Regions from separate parts of the Clostridium sp. LIBA-8553 genome, predicted to be linked through region 2. Evidence: a T-box and tRNA genes for the amino acid it is inferred to sense, from the RefSeq annotation. Region 2 holds a T-box; the other holds one or more tRNA genes.
The links. The T-box of region 2 lies ahead of pheS (phenylalanine--tRNA ligase subunit alpha). A T-box ahead of a tRNA ligase gene usually reads a tRNA of that ligase, here a tRNA-Phe.
Positions count from the first base shown of each region.

Region 1: it encodes a tRNA-Phe, which carries the amino acid that the T-box ahead of pheS (phenylalanine--tRNA ligase subunit alpha) is inferred to sense. The anticodon was not compared.

Region 1 covers NZ_CM173489.1:3,247,568-3,254,795, reverse strand. The annotation lists rRNA gene AC2JAQ_RS14820 (23S ribosomal RNA) at 1-1,097, shown strand, start outside; rRNA gene rrf (5S ribosomal RNA) at 1,148-1,265, shown strand; tRNA gene AC2JAQ_RS14810 (tRNA-Asn) at 1,272-1,346, shown strand; rRNA gene rrf (5S ribosomal RNA) at 1,349-1,466, shown strand; tRNA gene AC2JAQ_RS14800 (tRNA-Phe) at 2,442-2,517, shown strand; tRNA gene AC2JAQ_RS14795 (tRNA-Cys) at 2,522-2,596, shown strand; gene AC2JAQ_RS14790 (S66 peptidase family protein) at 2,723-3,604, opposite strand; gene AC2JAQ_RS14785 (magnesium transporter CorA family protein) at 3,694-4,638, opposite strand; gene AC2JAQ_RS14780 (DUF6106 family protein) at 4,914-5,411, shown strand; gene AC2JAQ_RS14775 (zinc-binding metallopeptidase family protein) at 5,442-6,611, opposite strand; gene AC2JAQ_RS14770 (sigma factor G inhibitor Gin) at 6,766-6,942, shown strand; gene AC2JAQ_RS14765 (aminotransferase class I/II-fold pyridoxal phosphate-dependent enzyme) at 6,961-7,228, shown strand, end outside.
Region 2 covers NZ_CM173489.1:2,629,541-2,636,768, forward strand. The annotation lists gene AC2JAQ_RS11680 (cell division protein ZapA) at 1-1,376, opposite strand, end outside; gene pheT (phenylalanine--tRNA ligase subunit beta) at 1,457-3,838, opposite strand; gene pheS (phenylalanine--tRNA ligase subunit alpha) at 3,862-4,881, opposite strand; T-box leader at 5,171-5,397, opposite strand; gene AC2JAQ_RS11695 (TrmH family RNA methyltransferase) at 5,544-6,323, opposite strand; gene AC2JAQ_RS11700 (potassium channel family protein) at 6,350-7,015, opposite strand; gene AC2JAQ_RS11705 (TrkH family potassium uptake protein) at 7,034-7,228, opposite strand, start outside.

The sequences.
Region 1 (7,228 bases), 620 kb from region 2:
AGCGTAAGCTGATGTATAGGGGCTGACGCCTGCCCGGTGCTGGAAGGTTAAGGGGAACACTTAGCGCAAGCGAAGGTGTGAACTTAAGCCCCAGTAAACGGCGGCCGTAACTATAACGGTCCTAAGGTAGCGAAATTCCTTGTCAGGTAAGTTCTGACCCGCACGAATGGCGTAATGACTTGGGCACTGTCTCAACTGTAAATCCGGCGAAGTTGTAGTGCGAGTGAAGATGCTCGCTACCCGCGATTGGACGGAAAGACCCCGTAGAGCTTTACTGTAGCTTAGCATTGAGTTTTGGTATTGTCTGTACAGGATAGGTGGGAGGCTAGGAAACTAGGGCGTCAGCCTTAGTGGAGCCATCCTTGGGATACCACCCTGACAGTACTGAAATTCTAACTGGCGGCCATGAATCTGGTCACAGGACATTGTTAGGTGGGCAGTTTGACTGGGGCGGTCGCCTCCTAAAAAGTAACGGAGGCGCCCAAAGGTTCCCTCAGAACGGTCGGAAATCGTTCGTAGAGTGCAAAGGCAGAAGGGAGCCTGACTGCGACACCCACAAGTGGAGCAGGGACGAAAGTCGGGCTTAGTGATCCGGTGGTACCTCGTGGGAGGGCCATCGCTCAACGGATAAAAGCTACCTCGGGGATAACAGGCTGATCTCCCCCAAGAGTCCACATCGACGGGGAGGTTTGGCACCTCGATGTCGGCTCGTCGCATCCTGGGGCTGAAGTAGGTCCCAAGGGTTGGGCTGTTCGCCCATTAAAGCGGCACGCGAGCTGGGTTCAGAACGTCGTGAGACAGTTCGGTCCCTATCCGTCGCGGGCGTAGGAAATTTGAGAGGAGCTGTCCTTAGTACGAGAGGACCGGGATGGACTGACCTCTGGTGTACCAGTTGTTCCGCCAGGAGCACAGCTGGGTAGCTAAGTCGGGAATGGATAAACGCTGAAAGCATCTAAGCGTGAAGCCAACCTCAAGATGAGATTTCCCATAGCGTAAGCTAGTAAGATCCCTTGAAGAACACAAGGTTGATAGGTCAGGGGTGTAAGCATGGTAACATGTTCAGCTGACTGATACTAATAGATCGAGGGCTTGACCAAATATAGTATTAATTATGTGCAATTTTGAAAGAACAAAATCTTTCTAATAATCTGGTGATGATGTTCTTTAGGGTAACACCCGTTCCCATTCCGAACACGACGGTTAAGCCTTTAGAAGCCGATGGTACTGCACGGGAGACTGTGTGGGAGAGTAGGTGGTCGCCAGGTCAGTATTCCTCGATAGCTCAATGGTGGAGCACTCGGCTGTTAACCGATAGGCTGGAGGTTCGAGTCCTCTTCGAGGAGCCAAATCTAGTGATGATGCGTTTAAGGGTAACACCCGTTCCCATTTCGAACACGACGGTTAAGCCTTTTACGGTCGATGGTACTGCACGGGAGACTGTGTGGGAGAGTAGATGGTCGCTAGGTAAGATAAAGCTTGAATTTTAATTCAAGCTTTTTTATTTTGTGAAATATTAAGATATCCACATGAAAACTTTATTCTTTTAGAATAATTTTTTCTGTGGATATTTTTATTTTAAAAATTATCCACAGAATTTAAAACTAAAAAAAATAAATTGTTTTTGTGGATAACTTTCAGAGTAGTAAGTGCTTGTCATAAAACTTATAATATTTAATATAATAAATTAAGCAAAGGATATAAATAAATTTAACTTTTTGAAAGTGTTATTTAGGAGCTGAATTATTTTTAAATCAGTATTAATTTTTAACCATTTCTTCAACCTACTAATTTTAAGATAAAATCAAAATTTTCAATTTTGTATTTTGAACTTATATATTTAAACAAACCAAAGAGAGAATTCATTATAAAAATTCATGATGTCATTATCTTAAGTAGATAAAATAAGGTTTAATGTAGAAATCTTATTAGGCCTCTGAATTTTATTTAAATTTATCTAGGAACGGTGACAGCTTGAAATTAATAGTTATTAGAATTAATTATTAAGGTGGTTTTATAGTTTTATCTAAAAATTAATATTCACCTAAAACACAACTGAAAAGTATAATAAAATTGTGTTGATAAAATATAATTCATTTTATATGTTGATAACTTTTTAAATAAATTTTATAAACAGATATAATTAATTTAAATTGTATAAATTAGGTGAACAAATTTTAGGTATGAGAATATAATAAAAATATAGACAATTATTTTTTAGCTGAGTAGATCTTTATCACAGAAAAGTATTTTATTAAGTAGAATTAATAATATGGCTACAAAGAGATGTTTTTTTGATGTAATATTGTATTTTTTAGTAGATATTAATTGAATAAGTATATTTTTATAAAAAAACATATAAAATTTTCAAAAAACATGTTGACATATTGCAGATATATCTATATAATTAATACTTGTGAAGAGCAATTGCTCTTTGGTGGTAAGGCTCGATAGCTCAGTCGGTAGAGCAGAGGACTGAAAATCCTCGTGTCGCTGGTTCGATTCCTGCTCGAGCCACCAGTGTGGCGCTATAGCCAAGTGGTAAGGCAGAGGTCTGCAAAACCTTTATTCCCCGGTTCAAATCCGGGTGGCGCCTCCATAAAAAACCTCAGTAAATTTACTGAGGTTTTTGCTTTGTAGAAATTTACATATACACACTAAATTTTATTCCAAACACTAAGGATTAAGTGGATTTATCTTTGATAAATCCACTTTTTTCATTTTACTAATATTTTATTATTAATTTTTCTTTAGTTGGATCAAATAATATAGAAGAGCTAATCGGAAGACTTATATTAGGATAATCATGTCCAAAAGGCATATTATATATTATTGGTTTATTATAAGGTGATAATATAGAAATGATAGTATTAATTGTTTTGGGGTTATACGGAGTAAAGTGACCTATTAAAAAGGCTCTACATGAATCTAATTTTCCTGAAAGTTTTAGTTGTATTAAAGATCTATCTATAGCGTAATTTTCTTCGTTTATATCCTCAAGCATAAGTATTTTATTTCTAGTATTTATTTCATAAGGAGTTCCGAGAGAACTACATAGCATTGTTAAATTTCCTCCACAAAGAGTTCCTCTAAACAAATCTTTATTTATTATCTTAAAATCTTTGGTAGGTATGTTAATTAAATTGCTTTCATCAGTTAACATTGATAGAAAACTATTCTTAGTTAATTCATCTGAGTTGATCTTAGAATTTATCATTGGACCATGAAACGTTACTAATCCTGTTTTTTGTGATATATAGTTTAAGAGAACAGTTAAATCGCTATAACCACATAAAATTTTAGGATTTTTTTTAATTAATCCAATATCTAAATAAGGTAAAATTCTTATACATCCATAACCACCTCTATAAGCTACTATTGCCTTTACATCTTTATCTTCAAACATTCTCATTAAATCCTCAGCACGCTCTTTATCTGAAGCAGCTAAGTAGTCATTTTTCTTTCTTAAATGTTTCCCTTCTTTAATTTTAAAGCCTAGGTTTTTAAATGAAGATATATTGTAGTTTATTACATCAGGATTATCTCCACTAGCAGGAGAAACAATACCGATTGTATCTCCAATTTTGAGTTTTTGAAATTTCATCATAAAACCTCCTAAAAAAATAGAGAGCAAAATTGCTCTCAATACTCTTTTAGTTAATTATATGCTTAAATTTTTCTATGTTTACATGTAATTTAAAACATATCTTTTTTATATAATATAAATGCTATTACACCACAAAGTATTATAGATAGAGTCATAACTATAAAAAATCCATTTGGATGGTGTAATAATGGTATATAGTCAAAATTCATTCCATATATACCTGAAATAACAGTTAATACTGACATAAGTATTGTAACAGAAGCTAAGAATTTCATTACTATGTTTAGATTATTAGAAATAACAGAAGCAAAGAAATCCATAGTACTGCCTAAAATGTTACTATATATTTCAGTCATTTCAATAGCCTGTTTATTTTCTATTATTACATCTTCTAAGACATCTTTATCTTCTTCATATCTTTGAATAACGTCAAGCTTCAACATCTTTTCCAATGTTATTTCATTAGATTTCAAGGATGTTGAAAAATATACTAATGATTTACTTAATGAGTGCAATTGAACTAACTCTCTGTTTTTCATAGATTTGTGAAGTCGTTTTTCTATCATAATACTTTTTTTATCAATTTGTCTTAAATATAAAAGATAATATGTAGAAACTCTATTTAGAATTTGTAAAATAAATCTTGATTTTTTAAAAGAGTAAAAATTACGAACTTTATTTGAAGAGAAGTCGGTTAATACCTTACTATTTTTTAAACATACAGTAATTAATTCATTTTTAGTATGAATTATTGCTAATGGATAAGTATCATATGTTAAGGAGTTATCCTCCATTTCTGTAAAAGGAATATCGACTATTATTAATATAAAATCGCCTTCTATTTCTATACGAGAAGTCTCTTCATCATCTAAAGATGCTTTTAAAAATTCCAAAGGAACTCCAGTTTTTTTAGAAATAAGAAGTAGCTCCTCTTGAGAAGGTGCGATTATATTAACCCAACAACCTGGTTCAAGGGAATCAATTTTCTTTAAAGTCCCATCATTTTCACTTAAAGATTTATATATTTGAATCATTTTCTCCCTCCCAAAGTATTAAGTTATATTAGTGTTCCAACTACCATTAAACAAGTTATTTAAGATAAAATCAAGAGAATTTTTGCAATTAATTTATATATAATAAAGAAAGCAACAGAAATAATGAGGTACAAGCAATACAATTGATATAAACTTTAAATATGAAGAATTTAGATTAAAATCAATAAAATTTTACCTTTATCTAGGTAGAATTAATTTATGAAAATTAGTATAATGTGTTTTGTTTATAATATTAAAAGTCGGGGGATTTTTAAATGGGCACTATGCACAAGGAAATAGTCAAAAAAAGAAGGGATGTAGCTATTGTAATTAGTATAATTTGTATGAGTTTAGCTATAAGCCTATCAAATTTTTTTGGAAATTTTAAAATTGAATCTTTTAGAGCAGAAACAATAACAGATCCAATATTTTTAGTCTTAACATTAGTTATATTCTTTAGAGAGTATAGAAAATGTAATACAAGCTATAAATATTCTATTGTAGCTAACCAACTAATGATTCATAAAATGAAGTCTAATGAACAATCAACATTAGAAAATGTTAAGATAAATAATATTGTTTATTTAGGAAAAGATGATTCTAAAAAAGCAAGAGAATTTAAAACTTCTTCTTGTAGAAAATATGTTTGTAGTTTATTAGATGTAACAGGTCATTATTGTTGTGTATATAAAAAAGATGACAGATATCATAAGTTCTATTTTAAGCCAAGCAGAGAGCTTGTTGATAAATTAGAAAAGAGCATAGCTAGTTAATAAAAAAGAGAGTTTTAAGACTCTCTTTTTTTAATATAAACTTTCTTTAGATAAATTAAATGTTTCTTTAATCTCTGAAAGTAAGAAATCACTTTCTATAAGATCTAAAGCTGTAGAAATAAGTGAATAAGAGGCTGAGAGTGCTTGTTCTTGAGCAAAGCCTGATATTGTTGCATCAGCAAATTCTTTAGTTCCATATTTAATATTTATATCATCAATTATGTTTATATAAGGGTGAATACATGGAACCTTATGACTTACAGCTCCAAGTGAAAGTCCTGCATCTATATCTCTTGGTTTTCCTATATTTATTATTCCATTTTCTTTTAAATTATGGCTATATAATCTATTTAAGATTTGGTTTGATAAAAGTTCCTCGTTTGGAGGTTCATAAAGTTGAACGCAGCTTTCTAAATTCATAGTATCAGAAATACAAGAAACTATATTTCTGATTTTATTTTCTATACATTTTGCTATTTTTGTATTTTCTGCTCTTATATATAACTTGCCTTCTGATTCAGTAGGTCTTAGAAGCGGAGTAACACCACCTTGAGATAAAATAGTATGTATATTAGCTTCTTTACAAAATCCCTTAGATAAAGCATTTATTACATTAAAAGTTAACATAGTACCATCTAAAGATGTAAAACTATCAAAATCTAAAAAGCTTAATCCATCCTTTCCTTTAAAAGTCACTTTTAGAGGAATAATCGCTTTAGATGTACCACTTTCAGAAGTAGTGACATCTGGGTGTGCTGTTAAAACTACATCTATATCATCAAATACACCTTGTCTAACAAAAGTTGCTTTAGTTCCACCTAAATATTCTCCAGGGCATCCTATTAATACTACGGTTCCACCAGACTTTTCAATAACTTTGCCTAAACCTAAGGCACTTGTAATTGAAATTGTACTAAGAAGATTATGGCCAGTTATATGGCCGCCTTTAGATTTAATAGCATCATATTCACATAAAAAGCATATCTTAGGGTATCCATTTCCTTTTTCAGCATAGAAAGAAGTATCTAAGTCTAAGAACTTCTCTGTTACTTTAAAATCTCTATCTCTTAGGAAATTACATATATATTTACAAGCATCATACTCTTTGTAGCTTTCTTCAGGGTTATCATGTAGAAATTTGCAAAGATTAAATAAATCTTCTTTTTCTGTAGATAAATAAGAAATAACTTCCTGTCTCATTGAAAAAACCTCCTAAATATTTATAACTTTAGTTTGTGCTACAATAAAAAAAATATTTATTTTTATTTACTTAAATATTTTTGTAGCATAGTATGTATAGAAAAATACCATTTGGAAAAAATATAGAAAAACAGAATTTTAAGGAGTGTTATCTATGAGTAAATCAATTTGTATAATTTGTGGAAAAGAAGGCTGTGGTATAATGATACGAGGAAAATTAATATGCACAGAATGTGAGAAAAAAGCTATAAGTTGTGATGCAAATAGTGAGTTTTATGAATTCTATAAAAATAGATTAAAAGAAGAGATTTATAAGAAGAAATTAGGATAAATAGAGGAGAGGATAGCGTTGAAAAATATTCCTATAATTGATGGAATATCAAGTTACTTAAAGGAAGAAATAATCCCTTTCTCAATGCCAGGACATAAAATGGGAAGAGGATTTAAGAATTTAGAACAAATACTTTTACAAGGTGATTTAACTGAAGTTGAAGGATTAGACAACCTTCAGCATCCAGAGGGCATAATTAAGGAGGCTGAAGAAAAGCTTTCTAAATTATATAATAGTAAAAAAAGCTATTTTTTAGTTAATGGAAGTACTTGTGGAAATTTAATAA
Region 2 (7,228 bases):
GATTTAATGTTTTCTTCAAGCTTTCCTTTTTCTGAACCAAGCTTATTATTCTCTTCAGTTAATCTAATATTAATGTCCTTAAGTACATTTTTCTCTTTGTTTAATGCATTTACTTTATCTTCTATCTCTTTATAGTTAACTTTTAAAGTATTGCTTTCTAAAGATAAATTATCCTTATCCTCTATTAAATTAGAAACTTGTTCTTGTAAAGCTTTTTTCTCAGCTTTTAATGATTCATTATCAGCCATTAGCTTATTGTTCTTTTCATTTATTTCCTGAAGCTTATCTTTAGCTTCTCTACACTCTTCACTTAAATCTTCACTTTCAGCTATTACTCTTGAATTTTCTTCTCTTAACTTTTTATTCTCAAGCTTAGATTCTGCAAATTCAATTTTTAAAGCTTCTCCTTCAGAAGTCAAGTTTTTATTTTTCTCACTTAATTCAGAAAGCTTACTTTCAGCCTCTTTAATATTAGCTTTTAAAGACTCTCCCTCTAAAGCTAATTTAGTATTTTCTTCTTTTTGAACTTTATTTCTTTCTTTCAAACTATTAAGTTCTTTATTTAATTCATCTATATTCTTTTTAGATGAATTGACTATATTACTTAGTCCATTATTTTTTTCTCTAAGTTCTCTGATTTCTTTTTCTGAGTTGCTATTTTTATTTTTTAAAGCATTAATCTCATCATTTAATCTCTTTTCCTTAGTTTTAGAATCATTTAATAAGTTGTTTAAATTGTTATTTTTATCTCTTGCTTCCTTAAGCTCTCTACTTAACTTATCATTTTCACTTCTAAGCTTGTCCTTTGAAGATTTTAAGCTAGTGTTCTCACTTCTTAATTTTTCAATTTCTTTTCTTAATTGATTAGCATCATTTTTTGAATTATTAAGATTTGTCTGTGAAACCTTTAATTCTTCTTTTAATTTAGAAGTTTTATCATTTAAGTCGTCACATTGCTTTTTAAACTCTTGAGATTCCTTTTCAAAGTTCTTCTTAGCTTCCTCTAAAGATTTAATAGTACTTTCTAAGTCTAATTTTTCTGAATTAATCTTTTCAAGCTCTTCCTTTAAGGCTATACTTTTTCCTTCTAATTCTTGAAGTTCTTCTACCTCTTTCTTAGAATTCTCTAATTCTGCTTTAACTTTTTCATAGTAATCTATTAATTGATTATATTCTTCGTTTCCTTTAAATAACTCATCAGCTATGTTTAGAGCTGCTAAAGAAACTACTGCTGGTGCACTTAGTTTATTATTCTTTGCTAACATAGCTTGTATTTTTTCTTCTAAGTATCCAGCTACTTTTTTTAAATATTCTCCATCTTCCTGGCCTTTTAAATTATATTCAACGCCGTTTATTGTTACCGTAACAGTCGCCATACTTCCTTAAACACCTCTTACTTCCATAATAAAAAATATGTTATGTACATTTTATCATATACATAACATATTTAAAACTATTATTGCTCTCTTAATTGAGCGCCTAATTTATACTCTAAAGCTCTTAATATTTTATCATGAACTTTGTTTATTTCTTTATCTTTTAAAGTTTTACTTGGATCTCTATAAGCTATAGCATATGCAATACTCTTCTTGCCTTCTGGTATTTGAGCTCCCTTATAAACGTCAAACAACTCAACTTTTTCAACTACTTGACCACCAGCTTTTCTTATAGCCTCTTCAATTTCTTGAACTAAAACAGCATCATCAACAAGTAAAGCTATATCTCTAGTTATTGCTGGGTACTTAGGTAATGGCTTATAAGCTTTTTCAGTTTTTGAGAAGTTGTACATAGCATCTAAATCTAATTCTGCTACATAGCAAGGAACATCTACTCCATAGTTATCATTAACATCTGGATGAATTTCTCCTAAAACTCCTAATGAAGTTCTTCCTAAAACTAACTCAGCAGTTTTTCCTGGATGGTAGCTTGGATTTTCACTCATTCTCTTGAATGATGCACTCTTAAGTCCTAATGTATCTAATAAGTTTTCAACTATTCCTTTTAAGTCAAAATAATCGCATTGTCCATATATACCAATTGTTAATATGTTTCTTTCAGTTGGTAATTCATTTTCATCTGAATTTGGTATATAAGTTTTACCTATTTCAAATAATCTAACTATATCATTACTTCTTGAATAGTTTCTAGCTAAAGATTCCATCATTGAAGGAAGTGTTGAAGTTCTCATTACACTGTAGTCTTCTCCTAATGGATTCTTTATTTTAACAACATTTCTAAGCTCACTATCTTCTGGTAAGCATATTTTATCAAATACCTTTGGACTTACAAATGAATAACTTATAGATTGATTTAATCCTGATGCTAACATTGCATCTATAACTTTTTCATCTAATAATTGTTTTTTGTCCTTAGCTTCTTTTTCTGTGCTAGTTGATATTAATGTAGCTGGAATATTATTATATCCATAGATTCTTGCAACTTCCTCTGCAACATCTTCTCTTATATCAACATCTATTCTAAATGTAGGTACTAAAATTTCTAATGTATCTCCATTTATATTAGTTTTTAAATCTAAGCTGTCTAAACATTTTTTCATTTCTTCTGCTTCTAGTGAAGTTCCTAAGAATTTGTTTATCCAGCTAACGCTTACTTCTAAAGTTTTCTCTTCTTTAACATTGTTGTAGACATCTATAGTTCCTTCCATAACTTCTCCACAACCTAATTCTTCAACTAGAGCACATGCTCTGTCTAAAGCTAAAACTGCTAAGTTTGGATCTATGTCTTTTTCAAATCTTGATGAACTTTCAGTTCTTAATCCTAAGTTTTTAGAGTTAACTCTTATATTTGTTCCATCAAAGTTAGCTGATTCAAATACTATTTCAGTAGTATCATCCTTAACACCTGAGTTTAATCCACCCATTATACCAGCTAAAGCAACTATTTCTTCTCCATCTTTTATGCAAAGAACATCTGAAGTTAATTCTCTTTCAACTTCATCTAAAGTTGTGAATTTTTCTCCATCTTTAGCTCTTTCAACTACTATGTTAGAAGCTTTTAACTCTCTTCTATCAAAAGCATGCATTGGTTGACCAAGCTCTAACATAACAAAGTTAGTAATATCAACTATGTTGTTTATTGGTCTTACACCAGCATCTAATAATCTTTCTTGCATCCAAGTTGGTGATGGAGCTACTTTTACATTCTTAACTCCTCTAGCCATATATCTGTTACAAAGTTCATCATTAACTGTAACTTTTATTTCATCATTTATATTTTTATCACATTTAACTTCAAACTTAGTGTTTGGCATTCTATAAGTTTTTCTTGTTGTTGCAGCAGTTTCTCTAGCCATTCCAAGAACACTTAAACAATCTGGTCTATTTGAAGTTATTTCGAAATCTAAAACTTGTTTATTAAGTCCTAAATATTCTTTTATACAAACTCCAATTGGAGCATCCTCTGGTAAAATCATAAGTCCAATAACTTCTTTTCCGTCAGCAATTCCTAATTCTTCTTCTGAACAGAACATTCCGTTTGAAACTTCTCCTCTTAATTTACCTTTTTTGATTTTGCTTCCATCAGCTAATATTGCGCCATGTAAAGCTACTGGAACTTTATCATGTTCTTTCATATTATCCGCAGCTGTTACTATTTGAATCATTTCTGATCCTATGTTTACTTGACAAATTTTAAGCTTTTCAGCATCTGGATGTTGTTCTATTTTATCTATTTGACAAGTAACTATATTTTCTATTTCTGCTCCAGCAGTTACGACCTCTTCTACTTTTGATCCAGATAAAGTTAAAGCATCGCCTAACTCTTCTGCTGTCATATCTATATCAACGTAATCTTTAAGCCAATTAAATGGTACTTTCATCTTTTTTACCTCCTATTTTAAAACTAGAATTGATTTAAGAATCTCATATCACTTTCGTATAATAATCTTATATCATCTATTCCATACTTAAGCATAACCATTCTGTCTACACCGAAACCGAATGCAAATCCACTATAAACTTCTGGATCTATTCCACAGTTTCTTAAAACTTGAGGGTGAACCATACCGCAACCTAGTATTTCTATCCAACCTTCTCCTTTACATACTTTACATCCTTTTCCGTTACATACAAAGCATGTAGCATCCATTTCAGCTGATGGCTCAGTGAATGGGAAATGGTGTGGTCTGAACTTAGTTTTAACCTTATCACCAAACATTTTCTTAGCAAATAACTCTAAAGTTCCTTTAAGATCTGCGAAAGTTATATCTTTATCTATAACAAGACCTTCCATTTGATAGAATATTGGTGAGTGTGTAGCATCAACAGCATCTGATCTGAACACTTTACCTGGTGATATCATTTTTATTGGTGGCTGTTGTTTTTCCATAACTCTAGCTTGAACTGGAGAAGTTTGAGTTCTTAAAACTACATTATCATTTATGTAGAACGTATCTTGCTCACTTCTAGCTGGATGATTTTTAGGAATATTTAAAGCCTCGAAGTTGTAGTAATCTTTCTCAACTTCTGGACCATCTTCTATAGCAAATCCCATTGAAACGAATATTTTCTTCATTTCATCTAAAGTTTGCTCTAATGGATGTTTCTTTCCTATTGTTTGTTTCTTTCCAGGCATTGAAATATCTATTACTTCATTTTTTAACTTTTCTTGTTTTTCAGCTTCTTTAACAGCTTTTATTACAGCTTCTAACTCAACTTCTAAAGCCTCTCTTACTTCATTAGCTAATTTACCAACTACTGGTCTCTCCTCTTTAGATAGAGCTCCCATTCCTCTTAATATAGTTGTAAGCTCTCCCTTTTTACCAAGATATTTAACTCTTATTGCTTCAATAGTAGTACTATCTTTAGCTTCTTTAATTTCTACTAAAGCTAATTCTTTAATTTGATTTAACTTATCTTGCATTTTTATTCTCCTTTCCTGATATATACTTAATATATTAGATTTTATCTTAAAGCTCTTGGAACCGTAATATTCCTATTAAAGGTTCTACTTGCCTAGATAAAGTAAACTCAAATTCAATATAATTAAAAATCTTTACTGAATTAAAGTATGTTTTATCTAAATATAAAAATCTTCTTTTATTAAATTAGCCCTTATTTTAAATATTATAAGGTTATATGGCCCTTTTATTGTCACTTTTCTAGTATTGACACAACTCCAAGAAAATAAAATAAACCCCATCCCTATAAACACAAGGGACGGGGTATTCATATCCGTGGTACCACCCTAATTAGCACTAAAATAAATTAGTACTCACTTAATTTTAAATAACGACCATGCCGCTAACTGCTACTTTAAATTTCACAGTTAGAACTCCAGAGTGAACTTCAATATAGTTTTCTTAAAATGCTTTCAGTCTATGGCATCTTTTCCCTGAAAAGAAATTACTACATCTACTCTCTCTATCAATGTTTTTATCTATTCAATTCAAAGTATATTATACATATAATACTATGCATAATCAAGGGATTTATTATATTTTAACCTTTTATGATTCGTATTTCCTAAAATAGCAATTAAAGTTTATACCTATACAAAAAAATTAAGGAGAATATATTTTCCCCTTAATTTAAATTAAATGATTGTCTTATTTTTTCATATATCATTATAGAAGTAGCTACAGCCACATTTAATGATTCTGCCTCACCTGGCATAGGAATTTTAACCTTTATATCAGCAATTTCATATATCTCATCACTAACACCATTTCCCTCATTGCCAACAGCAATCATAATCTTTCCTTGTAGATTCTCCTCAAAGAAATTATTTTTTCCTTGAAGCGAACTTACTACAAGCCTATATCCATCTTCTTTCAATGATTTTACATATTCTAAAGAATCATCCTCAACAACTGGAATATAAAATATTGAACCCATTGTTGATCTTAATGTTTTATCATTATATATATCAACAGTACCTTTTGTCATAACTATTCCAGCTGCCCCTGCTGCATGGGCTGTTCTTATAATTGTTCCCATGTTTCCTGGATCTTGAACTTTATCTACTAAAACAACAAGCTCTCCACTTTTTAATTCCTTATTTTGCATGTTTATAACACCAATAACCCCTTGTGGATTTTCAGTTGAGCAAAGTTGCTTTAAAAGAGCACCATTCATTTGTATAAGTTTTATATCCTCATTAATATTTAAGAAAAACTCTGGATTTTTTTCTTTAAAACCCTCTGTAAATATTATTGAATCTATGGATACCTTACTTTTAATGGCCTCTTCTACAAATCTTAGACCTTCAATAATATATTTATTGCTTTTTATTCTATGCTTCTTTTCTTTTAATTTTTTTATCTCTTTAAATAAGTTATTATTTTTACTTTCTATCTCTAACAAAGCAAATAATCCTTTCCTAAAAGATATTAATGTCTAAATATCTTTCCTTCTAATTTTGTTAAATCTTCTGCAGATCCTATAGCTACAACTATATCATCTTTATTAATAACGTCATCTGCATCTGGAGATATATTAACTTCATTGTGTCTCTTAATAGCCATTACGTTTATTCCATACTTACTTCTTAAACTTAATTCTTTCATTGACTTTCCATACCACTCTTTTGGACTTTCTATTTCAATTATAGAATAGTCAGGTGATAATTCTATATAATCTAAAATACTTGAAGAAACTAAGTTATGAGCAACTCTAACTCCCATATCCTTCTCAGGTAAAATTACTCTATCTGCTCCTATTTTGTATAAAACCTTAGCATGTAGATCACTGTTACCTTTAGCTATTATATATTTTATTCCCATCTCTTTAACAAGTAATGTTGCCATAACACTAGCCTGTATATTAGCTCCTATAGTAACAACTGCAACATCAAAATTTCTTAATCCTAAAGTTCTTAAAGCATTTTCATCTGTTGCATCCATTTGAACCGCATGAGTTACACTATCTGATATTTCTTGAACTAAATCTTCATTAGAATCAATTGCTAAAACATCATGACCTAAAGCATATAAAGTCTTAGCTACTGATGCTCCAAATCTTCCTAATCCTATAATAACGAATTGTTTACTTGACATAAGCCTTACACTCCTAACTTATCCTATTAATATTTTATCTTCTGGGTATTTGTATGCACTAGGTTTCTTTCTATTAGTTAAAGCTAAAACTACAGTCATAGGACCCACTCTTCCTAAATACATAGTTATGATTATTACTATTTTTCCTATTGCTGAAAGGTATGGAGTCATTCCCAATGTTAAACCAACTGTTGCAAACGCGGATGTAACTTC